4 regions of the Pseudarthrobacter sp. BIM B-2242 genome follow, and region 4 is predicted to be linked to each of the others. Evidence: riboswitches for the same ligand, from Rfam matches in the RefSeq annotation. Region 4 holds a riboswitch; each other region holds the start of a gene.
What was found. A riboswitch is a leader RNA that binds a small molecule or an ion and turns the genes downstream of it on or off. The one in region 4 is predicted to bind thiamine pyrophosphate.
Positions count from the first base shown of each region.

Region 1: linked by a shared signal. The riboswitch ahead of thiD (bifunctional hydroxymethylpyrimidine kinase/phosphomethylpyrimidine kinase) and the one ahead of IDT60_RS18735 (ECF transporter S component) in region 4 are both predicted to bind thiamine pyrophosphate.
Region 2: linked by a shared signal. The riboswitch ahead of thiC (phosphomethylpyrimidine synthase ThiC) and the one ahead of IDT60_RS18735 (ECF transporter S component) in region 4 are both predicted to bind thiamine pyrophosphate.
Region 3: linked by a shared signal. The riboswitch ahead of thiO (glycine oxidase ThiO) and the one ahead of IDT60_RS18735 (ECF transporter S component) in region 4 are both predicted to bind thiamine pyrophosphate.

Region 1 covers NZ_CP061721.1:2,325,385-2,329,762, forward strand. Annotated here, with positions in the region: gene rplU (50S ribosomal protein L21) at 1-219, opposite strand, end outside; gene thiD (bifunctional hydroxymethylpyrimidine kinase/phosphomethylpyrimidine kinase) at 492-1,967, opposite strand; TPP riboswitch at 2,087-2,183, opposite strand; gene IDT60_RS10670 (Rne/Rng family ribonuclease) at 2,300-4,378, opposite strand, start outside.
Region 2 covers NZ_CP061721.1:2,507,875-2,512,252, forward strand. Annotated here, with positions in the region: gene rpsP (30S ribosomal protein S16) at 1-384, opposite strand, end outside; gene IDT60_RS11555 (hypothetical protein) at 597-1,034, opposite strand; gene IDT60_RS11560 (VOC family protein) at 1,150-2,025, opposite strand; TPP riboswitch at 2,145-2,252, shown strand; gene thiC (phosphomethylpyrimidine synthase ThiC) at 2,247-4,091, shown strand; gene IDT60_RS11570 (alpha/beta hydrolase) at 4,074-4,378, opposite strand, start outside.
Region 3 covers NZ_CP061721.1:2,830,954-2,835,331, reverse strand. Annotated here, with positions in the region: gene IDT60_RS12980 (RNB domain-containing ribonuclease) at 1-1,371, opposite strand, end outside; gene thiE (thiamine phosphate synthase) at 1,457-2,185, opposite strand; TPP riboswitch at 2,213-2,332, shown strand; gene thiO (glycine oxidase ThiO) at 2,325-3,584, shown strand; gene thiS (sulfur carrier protein ThiS) at 3,581-3,817, shown strand; gene IDT60_RS12960 (thiazole synthase) at 3,821-4,378, shown strand, end outside.
Region 4 covers NZ_CP061721.1:4,052,071-4,056,448, reverse strand. Annotated here, with positions in the region: gene IDT60_RS18760 (Na+/H+ antiporter subunit E) at 1-286, shown strand, start outside; gene IDT60_RS18755 (monovalent cation/H+ antiporter complex subunit F) at 283-561, shown strand; gene mnhG (monovalent cation/H(+) antiporter subunit G) at 551-958, shown strand; gene IDT60_RS18745 (DUF4235 domain-containing protein) at 972-1,235, opposite strand; gene IDT60_RS18740 (heme-degrading domain-containing protein) at 1,304-1,846, opposite strand; TPP riboswitch at 1,904-2,040, shown strand; gene IDT60_RS18735 (ECF transporter S component) at 2,113-2,733, shown strand; gene IDT60_RS18730 (ABC transporter ATP-binding protein) at 2,733-4,343, shown strand; gene IDT60_RS18725 (energy-coupling factor transporter transmembrane protein EcfT) at 4,340-4,378, shown strand, end outside.

The DNA of each region.
Region 1 (4,378 bases), 1.7 Mb from region 4:
GACGATCTTCGGACCACGGAGGTCATCGAGGATCTCAGCCGTAACAGTTACCTTGGCCAGGTCCGCAGCGGCGGAGGTGACCTTGTCACCGTCTACCAGGAGCAGTGCGGGCAGCTGAATGGTGCTGCCGGCTCCACCGGGGACGCGGTTCATGGTAACGAAGTCTCCAACGGAAACCTTCTCTTGCCGGCCGCCTGCGCGGACAATCGCGTACACCACTTGGGAACTCACTTCTCTCGACGTTTATTACTAGATTTGCGTGCGGAACCTGGGCCAATGTTTGACTGGGTTCCCGCTGTGCCTCAACGCCGTGGGGTCGTAACCCAAGTGTTGGCGTAAGCACCGAAGATCTAGAATACGCTAATTTCGCCTTCGGCCGCAAATGAGGCTGGTTACGGCCGTTTGACTGTGATAGGTCCCACTAATGGGAACAACACTGACAATCCGAAACCGTGCCCGACTATCGTACCGGCTGCGTGGCCCTTCGGCGTTCAGGCATGCAGCCGCGGCGCGTCGAAGAACTCCACTTCGAACCGGCTTGAGTGCTTGAAGGCCTGAACCATGGCAGCCCGCTCGTCCCCGGAGGCCTTTCGTCCGGCGTCGTCAACCAAGGCGATCGCGTCCCGCGTGGCCTGCGCGAAATCCTCGTCCGCGTACGTCCGCAGCCATTCGGCATAAGGGTGCTCCGCCGGAGCGCCTGCCGCAAGGAACCGGGCGTGGAGTGCCTTGCCCGCCTCGGCGTACAGCCAGAAACACGGCAGCAGGGCCGCCACCGCAACTCCGTAGCTGCCGGAGGCTGGGGCGGCCAGCAGATGGTCCACATAGGACTTGGTGACCGGGCCCAGGACGTGCTCCACGGTGCGGGTGCTGAGCCAGTTGCGGTGCAGTTCGGATTCGACGTCAAGGCATTGCTGGGCAGACCTGGCCCAGAACAGCTGCGCGGCTTCTGTCGGCGCCAGCGCGCTGGCGCGGGCAAGAACCCGTGAATAGCCGTTGAGGTAGATGGCATCCTGGGCGAGGTAGTAGGCGAACTGTTCCTCTGCCAGCGAGCCGGCCGTCAGGTCGCGGATGAATTCCAGCCCGTAGATAGCCTCCAGGTAAGGGGCCGCCGTCCGCTGCAGGAGTGCAGCGAATTCCCCGGCAGCGGGAGGCTGCTGTACATGGTGGAAGTGGTGGACCGGGCCGTTGCCGCCGCCGACCCCCAGTTGGCCGGATGCCCGCAGCGCGCCGGCAAGCCACGGCTTCACCAGCAGCAGGGACGCCTCCCAATCCCCCAGCCGGGCCTGTGCAGTTGCCATGGCCGAGGACAGCGAGCAGCCCGTGCCATGACTGTTGCGCGTGGCGATCCTGTCTCCCGTCACTTCCACAACCGGCCGGGAAAGCAGTCCCCCGGCATTGACCAGGGCATCAGGGCACGTGTCGCCGTCGAGATGGCCTCCCTTAACCAGGACCGTGGCGCCGGTAGCCGCGGCCAACCGTTTTCCCTGCTCCAGCGCCTCCGCCCAGTCCCGGGCCTGGGGCTCCCCTGCCAGGATGGCGAGCTCCGCAAGGTTTGGTGTAATCAGGTCCGCAAGCGGCAGCAGGGCCCGCATGGCCGTCTCGGCCGGCTCCTGCAGCAGCCGGTCTCCACTGGTTGCCACCATCACCGGATCGAGGACCACGACGGCGGGACGTACCTTTTCCAGCCAGCTGCGGACCGCATCGATCACCTCCGCGTTGCCCAGCATGCCGATCTTGACTGCATCGATGGTGATGTCGTCGCTGATGGCGTCAAGCTGCTGGCGCAGGAACGCAGCGGGGGGAACGTGGACTGCCTGGACGCCGAGTGTGTTTTGAACCGTCAAAGCGGTGATGGCTGCCATGCCGTATCCGCCCATGGCGGCAATGCTTTTGAGGTCAGCCTGGATCCCGGCTCCCCCGGACGGATCCGAGCCGGCAATGGACAACACCCGCGGGGTATCAGTCAGAACATCCGCTGCGGCCGATGGCGCAAAGGCGGTGCCGGCGGCCGGGGCTGCTGGTCCCGGGGCTGTCAGTGGCGGCAGGGCCGCTGGAAGATCGGGGGTTGCGGGAGGAAGGACATAAGTCGAAGCCAAGGAGACATCCCTTCGCCGGTGCTAACCGGACAGGTTCTACGGGTCTGGATCTCAGCCGGCTTTCTGCCGGCACCCCGTGTCAGTCACCCAGCCTAGCCTTTCTTTGGTGCCGCTGCCCGAAGATGAAGCCGGGACGCAGAATGCCCGGACGCGCCCCCAATGAAGGGCGTGTCCGGGCATTCCGGCCTATGTCCGGCGAAGGATCAGAGTTCTGAGGCAGGAACCCCTACACCCAGGATGATCGGCGCGCTGGTTTCGACCGGTTTGGCACTTGCGGGAGCCTTGGCGGGCTCCGGCGCCTTGGCCGCGTGCGTGTGCCCGGCCGCGGCTGCAGGGACAGCTTCGTGATGCTCCACCGTGGTGGCATTGGCTGCGCCCTGGGCCCGGCTGGCACTGCGGTTCCGCCGCGGCCGTCGGGTGGCGGGCTGCTGGGTGTGATCCGAGTAGTCCCGTTCAACAACGGCGGGAACCTGGCGGGCAGGGGCTGCAGCGGGCGCGCTGACGGCCTGCCGGCTCACTTCCGGCTCTGCCTGCCTGACCTCGGCGGGCTGGCTTGCCTCCTGACCGCTTTCGGTTTCAGGGGCCGGACCGCCGAGCCTGGCGAAGGCCTCCGCCAGGCGGTCAAGGGTCAGGGCAGGGGCTTGCGGCTGGTCCTCGTGGTGCTCGACAAACGGCAGCACTACCTGTTCACCGCCGAAAGTCAGCACGGCGGCCGGGCGGCCGGTAATTTCGCCTTCCGACCGTTCCGGCGCAGGGGCGGGGGCCTCCGTGCCGGCGGCCCGGGCCGCCGCAGCAGCCTGGGCTACTTCGTCGTCATGCAGGTGGGCCGCGTGTGCTGCGGCAGCAATATTGGCCAGAGCTGCCCGCGTGGCCTCCGCCTTGGCGTGGCGCTCGGCGTCGCTGGGGTCCGGGTGGACCGTGTGGATCTGCACCGGAGCTGCCGGTGCCACCTCCAGGGGCTGGCCGCCACGGCCGCGGCGGCGCTTCCGGTCGGTCCGGCCGCCCTGCTGTGCGTCCGGACGCTGGGTGTCGCTGCGCTGGCTGTCCATCCGCTGGGTGTCCGGGCGGCTGTCCGTGCGCTGCACGTGGTGCTCGGCGGCGACAGTGTTGGCGCGACGGTGCTCCACAGGATCGTCGTGGGTGACGATTCCGCGGCCGGCGCAGGTTTCGCACTGCTCGCCGAAGACTTCCAGGAGCCCTGTGCCCATGCGCTTGCGTGTCATCTGCACCAGTCCCAGGGAGGTCACTTCGGCCACCTGGTGCTTAGTGCGGTCACGGCCCAGGCATTCCACCATGCGGCGGAGCACCAGGTCGCGGTTGGACTCAAGGACCATGTCGATGAAGTCGATGACAATGATGCCGCCGATGTCCCGGAGGCGGAGCTGCCGGACTACTTCTTCGGCCGCTTCGAGGTTGTTCTTGGTGACGGTTTCCTCGAGGTTTCCGCCGCTGCCGGTGAACTTGCCGGTGTTGACGTCCACCACGGTCATGGCTTCGGTCCGGTCAATGACCAGCGACCCGCCGGAGGGCAGGAAGACCTTGCGTTCCAGGGCCTTGTGGATCTGCTCGTCGATCCGCCAGGCGGCGAAAATGTCCTGGTCCTTGGTCCACTTCTCCAGCCGGCCCACCAGGTCCGGGGCAACGTACGTGACATAGGCCTCGATGGTGTCCCAGGCCTCTTCACCGGAGACGATGAGCTTGGAAAAGTCCTCGTTGAAGACGTCGCGGACCACCTTGATGGTGAGGTCCGGTTCGCCGTAGAGCAGTTCCGGCGCCAGCACTTTGGTGGATGTGGACTGGCTTTCGATGCCCTCCCACTGCGCCCGCAGCCGGTTGATGTCGTGGGTGAGTTCCTCTTCGGAGGCACCCTCGGCAGCGGTGCGGACAATCACACCGGCATGCTCGGGCAGGCGGTCCTTGAGGATGCGCTTGAGGCGGTTGCGTTCGACGTCGGGCAGCTTGCGGGAGATCCCCGTCATGGAGCCGCCGGGAACGTAGACGAGGTAACGGCCCGGGAGGGAGATCTGGCTGGTCAGGCGTGCGCCCTTGTGGCCGACCGGGTCCTTGGTGACCTGCACCAGGACGGTGTCGCCTGATTTCAGCGCGTTCTCGATCCGGCGCTGTTTGCCTTCGAGGTTGACCGATTCCCAGTTGACTTCACCGGCGTACAGCACGGCGTTGCGGCCGCGTCCGATGTCAACGAACGCCGCTTCCATGGAGGGCAGGACGTTCTGCACCTTGCCAAGGTAGACGTTGCCGATCAGGGAGTCCTGCTGCGTCTT
Region 2 (4,378 bases), 1.5 Mb from region 4:
GGCCTCTGCTGCGTCAGACTGCTTTGCCTTCTTGGTGATGGCTTCCGGGATGATCACGGAACCCTTTTCCGGGGCAACAAAGGCAGCCTTGGGAGCTTTCGTCTTCAGGGTGCCTTCCTGGCCCGGGAGGCCCTTGAACTTCTGCCAGTCACCGGTGATCTTGAGGATCGCGGCAACCTGCTCGGACGGCTGTGCGCCGACGCCGAGCCAGTACTGGGCACGGTCCGTGTCGACCTCGATGTATGAGGGCTCTTCGGTGGGGTGGTACTTGCCGATCTCTTCGATGGCACGGCCGTCACGCTTGGAGCGTGCGTCCATAACGACGATGCGGTAGTACGGTGCGCGCATTTTACCAAAGCGCTTAAGGCGAATCTTTACGGCCACTTTTGTGGTCACTCCTGTTTCAGAAAAGGGTTGAACCGACGTTCTGCACCCGTGGGGCGGGCCATACTTGAGGGTTCGAAGGACAGGATCCGGACGCGGAGAGAGGGGCCACGCAGATCGAGTACCTGTTTATTGTGCCAGATCAGCGTCAGGATTTCGACTTGACACGTTTTGAAGCGGCAGCCGGGACAACGTGGAAGGCCGCCGCCGGACTAGGAAGACCAGACATACAGGCCAGTGCGCTCGGCGTCGCCGATTCCACTGGCCAGCCCGGCAAGCTGCCGGACATAGTCCCGGGCCTCGGTGACGCCGAATGGCATGTCATCCTGGGCAGCCCACTGTTCAGCGACGTCCTCCAGGACATTGCCTTCACCCTCAGTTTCGTAGCTGAGGAGGTCAGCCAGCGCACGCACCATGGCCGGCGGGACACCGAGGAGGGAGTCGCTGGAGACGTCAACCATGGCCAGTTCGTAACCCTCGCCACCGGCGTGGACGGCAGCCCCGGCAAGGTCCCCGAGCTGTTCGATCTCAAAATCACTGATTTCAGGTATCCGCAGCGCGGGTCCGGACGGCGTGCCGCCGGCATCAAGGACCCCGGCGCGTTTCAGCGCGGCGTCGTGGGTAGCTACAAAGATTTCAGTGAAGCCCATGGGAACAGCCCTCATTCCGTCGACGGTGCGGCCCAGACGGGCAGCGTAGGGTGCCGCCCCCGGCCGTTCGAAATCAGCCTAGTGCATGGTGGGCCGCACTTCCGGCCACGCCTGCTCAGCGGACGGCTACCCGGATGTTGTTGCGCCACGGATCCTCAAAGCGCAGCTCGGCACCCGTGTGCCGGGAGGCCACGCCGGCCACCTTCAGGCGGTCCGCGAGTGCTCCGACATCATCCCCGGAGGCCACCTCGATCAGCACCTCGCCGAGGCCCAGGGTGTCCTTGCGCGGCCCGGCGCCGCGGCTGTTCCAGACGTTCATGGCCATGTGATGGTGGTACCGGCCCGCCGAGACAAACAGGGCCTGGCCATGCCAGCCGGCGGTCTTTTCGAAGCCGAGGGTGCTGACGTAGAAATCGTGTGCTGACTGGACGTCCCCCACCTGGAGGTGGACGTGGCCCACGCCGGCTTCAGTGCCCAGCTGCCCGTCCAGGGATTCCTGGCTCAGGTGCTGTTCGAGGTAGCGCTGGGGCGGCAGGGCCAGGCTGTCCATCACCACTTCGGTGCCGTTCCAGGACCAGTTCTTGCGGGGCCGGTCCCAGTAGAGCTCGATGCCGTTGCCCTCGGGGTCGTTGAAGTAGAAGGCTTCGCTGACGAGGTGATCGGCGCTGCCGGTAAAGAGCCGGGGGTCGAACTGTGCTGCGGTGGCGACAGTGGCCGCCAGTGCAGCCTGGTTGTCGAAGAGCAGGGCCGTGTGGAACAGGCCTGCCTCTCCCCTGCCAGGCAAGCGCAGCGACGGGGCGGGCGCCAGGTGGACCAGGGGACGCCTGAGGCGGCCCAGGTAGACGCCGCCGTCCTCTTCGGCCACAACCTCAAGGCCCAGGGCCCGCTGGTAGTAGTCGGTCATCAGCTTCATATCGGCCACCTTGAGCATGACAGTGCCCATGGAGAGGTCGGCAGGTAGAAGATCCTGGCTGGTGGCTGCTGCAGTCATGTGAAAGCTCCCGGTCCGCTGGCTTTCGGGGTTGAAGGCCGTTATGCGTCTAATTTACTTGAAGCTTCAATTTAATACAAGTGTTCCGCGGGATCCGGGCAGCGGCTGTGGTAGCTTCGTTTTGACCACACGGGTGCCCTTGCAGGGGCTGAGATCGGGCTGACGCAGCCTGCGACCGTCGAACCTGTCCGGGTAATGCCGGCGAAGGAAGTGAGTATTCATTGAATACGCAAGAAACACAGCTGATCCCTGCCCAAAATGAAGCGGATGGGAATCACAGGCTCCGGCCGGAAACCCAATCCCTGAAGTCTCATTCGCTGGCCTTCATCAACGATGAAGACTCCGGCATCCGGGTACCCGTAACCGAAATCGCCTTGGAACCCTCGCCCAACGGCGACGCAAACGGCCCCTTCCGCGTCTACCGCACCGCGGGCCCGGGCAGCGATCCTGTCGTGGGCCTCAGCCCTTTCCGGCGCGAATGGATCGAGGATCGCGGGGACACCGAACCGTACAGCGGCCGGGAGCGGAACCTGCTCGACGACGGCAAGTCGGCTGTCCGCCGCGGCGCCGCCTCAGCGGAGTGGAAGGGCGCACAGCCGGTGCCCCGCCGCGCCGTCGCCGGCAAGACCGTTACCCAGATGCACTATGCACGGCAGGGCATGGTGACGCCGGAGATGCAGTTTGTGGCGCTCCGCGAAAACTGCGATGTTGAACTGGTCCGCAGCGAAGTGGCCGCCGGGCGTGCCATCATCCCGAACAACATCAACCACCCGGAATCCGAGCCGATGATTATTGGCAAGGCATTCCTGGTGAAGATCAACGCCAACATCGGCAACTCCGCGGTCACCAGCTCCATCGCCGAGGAAGTGGACAAGCTGCAGTGGGCCACGCAGTGGGGTGCCGACACAGTAATGGACCTGTCCACCGGCGACGACATCCACACCACCCGTGAATGGCTCATCCGCAATTCCCCCGTCCCGATCGGTACGGTGCCCATTTACCAGGCGCTCGAGAAGGTCAACGGCGAGGCCAACAAGCTCACCTGGGAGATTTTCCGCGACACCGTGATCGAACAGTGTGAGCAGGGCGTGGACTACATGACCATCCACGCCGGAGTCCTGCTGCGCTATGTCCCGCTCACCGCCAACCGCGTCACGGGGATCGTCTCGCGCGGCGGCTCCATCATGGCCGGCTGGTGCCTTGCCCATCACCAGGAGAACTTCCTGTACACGCACTTCGACGAGCTGTGCGGGATCTTCGCCAAATACGACGTCGCGTTTTCCCTGGGCGACGGCCTCCGCCCGGGCGCGACGGCAGACGCGAACGACGCCGCCCAGTTCGCCGAGCTGGACACCCTGGCGGAGCTGACCCTGCGGGCCTGGGAATTCGACGTGCAGGTAATGGTGGAAGGGCCCGGGCACATCCCCTTCCACTTGGTCCGGGAGAACGTGGAGCGCCAGCAGGAACTCTGCAAGGGTGCCCCTTTCTACACGCTGGGGCCGCTGGTCACCGACATCGCCCCGGGGTATGACCACATCACCTCGGCAATCGGGGCCACGGAAATCGCCCGCTATGGTACCGCCATGCTGTGTTACGTCACGCCCAAGGAGCATCTGGGCCTGCCCAACAAGGACGATGTGAAGACGGGGGTCATCACCTACAAGATCGCGGCCCACGCGGCCGACCTCGCCAAGGGCCACCCGGGAGCGCACGAAAGGGACGATGCCCTGTCCAAGGCAAGGTTCGAATTCCGCTGGCGGGACCAGTTCGCGCTGTCCCTCGATCCGGTGACGGCGGAGGCGTTCCATGACGAGACGCTGCCGGCCGAGCCTGCCAAGACCGCGCACTTCTGCTCCATGTGCGGCCCCAAATTCTGCTCCATGAAGATCAGCCAGGACATCCGGGACGAATATGGCTCTGCCGACGCGCAGGCAGCCATTGCCGGAATCTACAGCGGGATGCGCGAAAAAAGCGAGGAGTTCCTGGCGAAGGGCGGGAAGGTGTACCTGCCTGAACTTCAGCTCCCCGCGGCGGCAGGGGCGGCGTCCTCAGGAGGCCTGGAGTGAGCGCGCCCGGCTGACGTCGGCAATAAAGGACCGGACAGCGAAGTCACCTTCACGCGAATCCTGAGGCCGGTGCCCGCCCGCAGCAATGCGGTGCAGGGCGCCGGTCTCACGCAGGTAGCCGGCGATTTCCTCGTAGAGCGGTTCCCAGCCGCCGGTCAGGACCATCGTGGGGACGCCCGGCACGATGTGCAGCGGGGCTTCCCACGCCGGCGCCTGCAGCCGGAGCCTGCGCGCCGAACGCCTTTCTTCCTGGGATACAGGCTCCTGAAGATCCACGGCAAACATAC
Region 3 (4,378 bases), 1.2 Mb from region 4:
CGACGGCCCGTTTCCATTCTTAGCGGCACCGTTCCTGCCGTTTCCGTTCTTGCCCGCGCCGCCGTTTCCGTTGTCCTTCTGGGGCTTGGATCCTGAAATGACGATTGCATCAAAGTCCTGGCCAACGTGGTTGACCAGGAGCGCCGCCTCCACGGTGTCCAGGGCCATGCGCTCCATCCGGGCTGCCAGCTGGTCCGAGCCGGCCATGATTTCCGGCAGGGTGGGCAGGGCTTCCCGCGCCCAGTCCGGCACCGGCTTGCCGTTGCTGAGGGCCTCGCAGATCACCAGGACAAAGCGGTCTATGAGTCGCCGGAGTGGCGCCGTGGTGTGGGCGTAGGCGGCGCCGATCGCCGACTGGATGGCATCGTCAGGGACATCGCCGTCAAAGGCCGTGTAGCTGGCTCCGCGAAACAGCATGCCGGCGGAATGCATGATGGCCAGTTGCCGGGGCTCGGTGGGATCGAGGCTGCGAAGGTACTCGCCATAGCTGATTTTCCCGTCCCAGGCCTTGCCGAGGGCCACGGTCTGGAGCCGGAAATGCCGGAGTGAGCGCTCGTCAGGGGCGGGCATGGTGCGCAGGATGCCGACTTTTCCGGCGAGCATCAGGTTGGCGGCCGCCATTCCGGTCATCAGCGAAATCTGCGCGTTCCAGTCCTCCACCGGGAGCTGCGGGGCAGCGGCAATCCGGTAGCCGCCGTCGGGCGTCTGCACGATTTCCTGTTCTGGCATGTTCAGGCTGGCACCGCCGCGCTGCCGTTCCAGCTCAACGCGTTTAAGGCCGACGTCTTTCAGCAGCTGCAGGACGGGATTGGCGGTTCCGGCGTCGATGTCCGCCTGGACGCCCTTGTAGTCCAGCTTGGCCCGGCTGCGGATGGTTGCACGCCGGACGGAGACGCTGGAGACCTGCGCGGCGTCGTCGAGCCCGAAATCCCACACGAACGCTGAACACAGCTGGTCCGCCAGGAGGCTGCCGGCCTGCTCGCTGATGACCTCGGGGTGCAGCGGAATCCGGCCGTCAGGGGCGTAGAACGTCTGGCCGCGGCGGCGCGTTTCGGTGTCCAGGCTGCCGCCGGGGCGGACAAACGAGGGTACATCCGCGATGGCGTACAGCACCCGGTAGCCTGCGCCGGCGCGTTCGATAAACAGTGCCTGGTCCAGGTCCGTGGACGACGCCGGATCGATCGTCAGGAACTCAACGTCCGTCATGTCGGTGGCGGGTAGCTGGTGCGCAGCAACGGCCGCTTCGGCGTCGCGGACCGCTTCTGCCGGGTAAGGACCCGGCAGTTCCAGCTCGGTCCGGAGGGCGCTCAGTGCTGCCGCGAGGGCGTTGGTCTGCTCGTGGACGTTGGGGGCCAACCGATGATGGGACACGAAAGTCAGGTTAGCCCGGTTTCCCTGATTCGTGCACGCCCCGCCCCGCTGCGCGCCGGATTCTCAAGAGCCGGGCGCCGGACCGTCAGGATGCGGCGGCATCCAGGGCTGCCACGAGCGCTGCGGCTGCTGCCGTGGGGTCGGAGGCTTCCGTAATGGCCCGCACCACCACAATCCGGCCGGCTCCGGCTTCAACCACCTGTTCGACGTTGCCCAGGTCGATGCCCCCGATCGCGAACCAGGGCAGGGTGCTGTCTGCTGCGGAGACGGCCTCCGCGGCATAACGCACAAGGTCAAGGCCGACGGCGGCCCGGCCGGGTTTTGTGGGGGTGGCCCATACCGGTCCGACGCAGAAGTAGTCCAGACCGCCGTCGGCAGTCACCGCCGCGGACATCCGGATGGCACCTTCGATCTGTTCGGAGGTGTGGGTGGACAGGCCCACTGCTGCCCCGGCGCCGAGCAGGGTGCGGGCCGACGCCACGGGCAGGTCCTTTTGCCCGATGTGGAAGACGGGCGCGCCGGACAGCATGGCGATGTCTGCGCGGTCATTGACTGCCCAGAGCCGTCCGTGGCGGGCTGCGGCTGCCTGCAGTACGGCCAACAGTTCCAGTTCCTCGGCGGCTTCGACTTCCTTATCGCGGAGCTGGATGATATCCACCCCGCCGGCGAATGCCGCGTCCACAAAATCAGCGAAGTCACCGCGGTCCCGCCGGGCATCAGTGCACAGGTATAACCGTGCGGTGGCGGGCAGGGTGCCGCCCGTCGCCTGGGCGGAGTAGCTGGGCACGATGTGGGGACTGGAGTGCGCGTTCATGAAAACCACCATAGTTCCCCTAAACTGGGCGAGTACTGCGGGAGCCCGTAACAGCCGTCACAAAGCGGCCGGGCTGAGAGGGCATCAGAGCCGACCGCTTGACCTGATCCGGCTAGTACCGGCGTAGGGAAGGAAACACATGGTCCTGCACGCGGACGTCGCCGTGATCGGTGGCGGAGTCATTGGCCACGGCATCGCCTGGGAGGCACGGCGCTCCGGCCGGTCCGTGGTCCTGATCGATGACGCGCCCGGCTCCGGGGCCAGCTGGGCGGCCGCCGGCATGCTCGCCCCCGTCAGTGAACTGCATTACCAGGAGGAAGACCTCCTGGACGTCATGCTCGAGTCCTCAAGCCGGTGGCCCGCGTTTGCAGCCGACCTCGCCCGCGCGGGGGCGGCGGACACCGGGTACATTACGACGCCGACCCTCGCCATCGGCGCCGACGCTGCGGACCGCCGCACCCTGATGGACCTGCGGAGCGTTCAGCAGGCGAACGGGCTTCTGGTAGAGCCGCTGCCCCTCCGGGAAGCGAGGGCCAGGGAACCGCTGTTGAGCCCGGCAATTTCCTGCGCCTTGGACATCCCGGCGGACCACCAGGTGGATCCGCGGAAGCTGGTGGCCTCGCTCCGTCAGGTCCTGGCCGTCCATAAACCGGGGGCAGGAACCGCCGTGGCCGGTGCCCGTGACGGGTTCGCCGTCGATCACCTCGCAACTGGCCTGCGCTGGGAGGGCGGCCGTGTCAACGGGGTGACGCTGGCCAACGGCGGCACAGTCATCGCCGGTGAGACCATTGTGGCCAACGGCGTGCAGGCGGCCTCGCTCGCCGGCTTGCCGGACGGGCTGCATCTGCCGCTGCGGCCTGTCTACGGCGATATCCTGCGCCTCGCCGTTCCCCGGCATTTGCGCCCGCTGGTTACCTCCACCGTCCGTGGCCTGGTCCACGGGGTGCCGGTCTACATCGTTCCGCGGCAGGACGGCACCGTGGTGATCGGCGCAACCCAGCGGGAGGACGCGCTGTCCGCGGCGGGGGACGGAACCGGGGCGGGCTCTGCGGTCTCGGCCGGCGGCGTCTACCAGTTGCTGCGCGATGCCCAGGCGCTGCTGCCCGCCGTCGCCGAGTTGGAACTCCTGGAATCCACCGCCCGGGCGCGGCCGGCCACGCCGGACAATGCACCGCTGCTTGGCCGGGTGCCTGCCAGCGCAGCCGGCACCGGGCACATCCCCGGGCTGATTATTGCTACCGGGTTCTTCCGCCACGGCGTCCTGCTGACCCCTGGTGCGGCGGCTATCTGCCGGGACCTGCTGGACGGCCGGCATGAAGCCCGCTGGGACGCCCTCAGCCCGGGCAGATTCTCCGGCCTTCCCCGAGTAACTTCTCAACCCACAAAGGAAACAGCATGAACATCACCCTCAACGGCGCGCAGCATGCCGTGCCGCACGACGCGTCCATTACCAGCCTCGTCAGCCAGATCACCGGCCGCCGCCTCGGCGTCAACGGCCAGGCGGCTGACGGACAGAAGCTCGGTGTGGCCGTCGCCCACAATTCCGAAGTAGTTCCGCGCAGCCAGTGGCATGCCACGGCGCTCGCCGAAGGTGACAACGTAGAACTGGTCACCGCAGTTCAGGGTGGCTAAATCATGACAGTAACCACCAGCATCAGCACAACGAACCACTCCGCAGTTGCGGACCGGCTGGTCATCGACGGGGTTGAGCTGGGCTCGCGCCTCATCATGGGCACCGGCGGAGCGCCCAGCCTCGACGGGCTGGGCGCCGCCCTCCTGGCATCAGGAACGGAATTGACCACTGTGGCGATGCGGCGGTACTCGCCGGCGGAGTCCGGGTCCCTCTTCCAGCTCCTGGTGGACCACGGGATCCGGGTCCTGCCCAACACTGCCGGCTGCTTCACGGCCAAAGACGCCGTCATGACCGCGGAGCTTGCCCGCGAGGCGCTGGAAACGGACTGGGTCAAGCTGGAAGTCATCGCCGACGAACAGACCCTGCTGCCGGACGCCGTCGAACTCGTGGACGCCACCGAACAACTGGTGAACCGGGGCTTCAAGGTATTCGCCTACACCAACGATGATCCGGTGCTCGCCCTCAGACTGGAAAACCTTGGTGCCACCGCGGTCATGCCGCTTGGCGCGCCGATCGGCACAGGCCTGGGGATCCTGAACCCGCACAACATCGAACTGATC
Region 4 (4,378 bases):
CATCCGCGGACCGAAGGTGATCAACGCCGTCGTGGCTGTCCGGCTGCGAAGCCACCAGGACCTGATCGTCACCGCCGTGGGGCACGTGATCTCGCTGATCCCCGGATCCCTGGTGGTGGAAGTGGACCGGTCAACGTCCACCCTGTACCTGCACGCGCTTAATGTCAGCACACCAGAGGACGCAGAGAACCTGCGCAGCGAAGTCCGTTCCATCGAAGCCCGCCTGATCAGGATCATGGGCAGCCCGGAAGAACTCGAACTCGTCCGGCAGGAGGCCGCAGCATGATGCAGACCGTCCTGACTGTCACCGCAGTCATTCTTTCGCTGGCTGCGGCGGGAGCCATCATCCGGATCGCCCGCGGCCCGTCGCTGCTGGACCGCGTGCTGGCCTCCGACGTCCTGCTCGCCATCCTCGGCGCGGCACTGTGCGTTGACATGGCCGTCAACAGGCACCTGAACAACCTGATGCTGCTCGTGGCGCTTTCCGTTGTCGGTTTCATCGGCTCGGTCACAGTGGCACGCTTTGTGGCCGACCGGCGGGAGCAGACCCATGAGTCCTGAACCGAACGTGGTGGATGGCATCATCGATACCCTGACGGCGGTTTTCCTGGTGGTGGGTGCGCTGATGTCCCTGGCCGCCGCCGTCGGCCTGCTGCGCTTCCCGGACCTGCTGAGCCGGATGCACGCGGCCACCAAGCCGCAGGTGCTGGGCCTTTTCCTGCTGCTTGCCGCCATCGGTCTGCAGATGCGGACGCTGTGGGTATGGCCGGTGCTGCTGGTGGCGTGGATTTTCCAGTTACTGACGGTGCCGGTGTCCGCCCATATGGTGGGCCGCTCCGGCTACCGCACCAAGCACCTGCACCGCGAGCTGCTCAGCTCCGATGACCTGGATGCCGTGGTGGAGAAGGCCGCGCAGTCGTCCAGGGATAACGCGTCCGACGCTGGCGGCCGGGACTGATTCCCGGCCGGGACTAGACGATGTCCTGGCTCTTGGCGAAACGCGTGATGGCCCGCTGCGTGCCGCGGTTGGCGAGGACCTGGATGATGGTGCTGACCGAGGCTGAAATGAGCGCAAACGTCAACGCCGAGCGCAGGCTTGTGGGGGTGTCTTCGTCCTTGCCTGTGGGGGGCTTACGGCCGGTGGACTTTTCCCACACGGTATTAACCACCTTGGTGCCGACAAACCCGGCGGCGAGGCTGATTCCTGTGCCGAGCAGCTTGATGAACAGGTTCATGGGTTGAACTCCTTGTGGCGGATCGGGGACTGCCTTTAGCCTAACGTGATCAGGCCGGCGGTCAGCACCTAGGGCTGCCCCATGGAGGCCAGTATTTCCCGCACCGCCTCCACCACGAGGTTGTGGTCCTGCATCTGCGGGAGTCCGGAGACAGCCACCGTCGCCACCGCCCCGACTCCCGTGACGTAGACCGGGAAGCAGCCGCCGTGGGCCGCGTAGGTCGATTCGTCGTACCAGCCCTGGTCCTCGATCCGGCCGCCGCCCAGCCTTCCGCGCAGGCCCACCAGCAGGGACGGGACGTCGTAGCGCGCGGCCGTGCGCTGCTTCGCCCGGATCCAGTGCCCGTTGTCGGGCGTGGCGCCGTCCAGGGCCACATGGAAAAGGACCTGTTCACCCTTGGTGATGTCGATGGCGATGGGCAGCTTCCGGGATTTGCCCAGCTCCACCAGCAGCAGCCCAAGGTTGAGGGCGTCGTCCTTGGTAAACCGGGGGAACTGCAGCTCGCTGACCTCAGCCTCTATCCGCGCGATCAGAGCCTCGAGCGAGCCTGGCGGCTGGGCTTCGCCGGAGTCGGGATCGAACACGGTCACATTCGAGGCGTCGGCAGTCATGGCCCACAATCTACCGCTCCTGCGGTGTAAACTGGGTCACGCCCATCAGGGCAGATTTATTTACGACAGGGGAGCGCCGCCGTCGGGCACTGCAGGGATGCAGCCGGTGGATGGGCGCTGAGAGTGCGGACAGCCGCAGACCCTCGAACCTGATCCGGTTAGTACCGGCGCAAGGGAGTCGAGCTTCTCAGAGTGTCCGGAACCGGGCGGCGCAGGCCGGGCCGAAACCGCGAATACTCTCCCCTCCTGTACCTCAGGAGGCAGAAATGACAACAGCAGGACTCAAGAAGGCCAGCTATTCCTGGCGCGTTGTGGACATTGTGGTGGCGGCTTTGATCGCCATCGCCGGCGGCGTCATTTTCTGGGCCTGGTCCCAGGGCGCAGCGCTGGTGTCCGCGCCGATGAACGCCACCTACCCGCCCCTCACAGGCCTGATCGCGGGCGGCTGGATGATTCCGGCCGTGCTGGGCATGCTCATCATCCGCAAACCGGGCGCAGCGCTGTTCTGTGAGGCCGTGGCCGCGACCGGTGAGCTCATGATGGGTTCCCAGTACGGCACCACCGTGCTGATCTCCGGCATCCTGCAGGGCCTCGGCGCCGAACTGGTGTTCGCCGCCTTCGCCTACAGGAAGTTCAACCTGCCCGTGGCCCTGCTCGCCGGCGCCGGCGCCGGACTGTTCTGCGGCCTGAACGATTCCTTCGCGCCCTGGGGCTGGAACATCGCCTACGAGGCCGGCGACAAGGCCGCGTACATTCTGTTCTGCGCCATCTCCGGTGCCGTCATTGCCGGCGCCGTGTCCTGGATCGCCACCCGCGGCCTCGCCAAAACCGGCGTCCTGAGCTCCTTCGCGTCCCGGAAGGCCTTCTCGGAACCCGTCTTCAACTGATGACCGCTTTCGACGCCGGCGCTTCCGCGGTGCGCCCCGCTGCGGTATCAGCCCGTGGCTGGGGCTGGCGGCACGCCGGCCGTGCCGCCCCCGCCGTCCAGGGGCTGGACCTCGACATCGCCCCTGGTGAGCGGGTGCTGCTTTTGGGCCCTTCCGGCGCAGGCAAATCGACGCTGCTGCACGCCCTCGCCGGGGTGCTGGGGGATGAAGGGGACGACGCCGACGAGACCGGTTCGCTGCTGATCGACGGCGTTGCGCCGCGGAGCCGGCGCGGCCGTGCAGGGCTGATGCAGCAGGATCCTGAAACGCAGGTGGTCCTCTCGCGGCTGGGCGACGACGTCGCCTTTGGCGCCGAAAACCTGGCTGTTCCGCGGGACGAGATCTGGAAGCGGGTCCACGAGGCGCTCGACGACGTCGGGCTGCGCAGTGCCGTCGGATCCCCGGGTGCCGCCCGGCTCCCGCTGGACCACCCGACGTCGGCCCTGTCCGGCGGGCAGAAGCAGCGGCTGGCGCTGGCGGGCATCCTGGCCATGCGGCCGGGACTGATCCTGCTGGATGAGCCGACAGCCAACCTCGACCCCGCAGGCGTCCTTGAGGTGCGGGACGCGGTGGGCCGTTGCCTCGACAAGACGGGTGCCACGATGGTGGTTGTTGAACACAGGGTGTCCGTCTGGAAAGACGTGGTGGACCGGATTGTGGTGCTGCAGCCGGGCTCGGCAGCGGCCTCCGGCGCTCCCGGCAGTTCGTCGGGCGTGCTGCTGGACGGTCCGCCGGACCGGGTGCTCGCTGAGGCGCGGGACATGCTGATCGGTGCCGGAGTGTGGGTGCCGGGCTATGTTCCGTCCACCCGTCCCCGGCGCGGCATTTCCGCCGGGGGTTCCGCCGTTGCCGGGCAGCTGCTGCTGGCCGCAGAGAACGTCGCAGTCTCCCGCGAGCGGCCCCGCCGCCGCGGCTTCCGCACCATCGCGCCGGTGCCGGTGCAAACGGGCATCACCGCGCAGGTCCGTGCCGGCCAGGCACTCACGGTTACCGGCCCCAACGGCGCCGGCAAGTCCACGTTCGCCCTGACGCTCGCCGGACTGCTGGCGCCGGTGGCAGGGAAGGTGTCAGCCGCCGTCGAACTGTCCGAAGGCGCCGGAATCGATCCCTTCAGGTGGAAGGCGAAGCAGCTGATATCCCGCATCGGCACGGTGTTCCAGGAGCCCGAGCACCAGTTCGTCACCGGGCGCGTCCTGGACGAGCTGATGTTTGGTCCGCGGCATCTGGGGCATGGCGAGGAACGGGTGGACGAACTGTTGGAGCGGCTCCGCCTCACGCACCTTGTGGACGCCAACCCGTATACGCTGTCCGGCGGCGAAAAGCGGCGGCTGTCGGTGGCGACGGTCCTCGCTGCCCACCCGCGGGTGCTGGTGCTCGACGAGCCCACGTTCGGCCAGGACGCCAACACCTGGGCAGAACTCGCCTCCTTCCTGTCTGAACTGCTCGACGCCGGGACGTCCGTGGTCTCGATGACCCACGACGAAGAATTCAGTGCCGTCCTGGGCGGCGCCGAACTGCGTCTGGGCCCGGCCTTGCGCGGCGGCGCCCGCCAGGAAGCAGAGGCGGCATGAGGGACACCCTGACCCTCCGCGGCAACCAGGCGCTG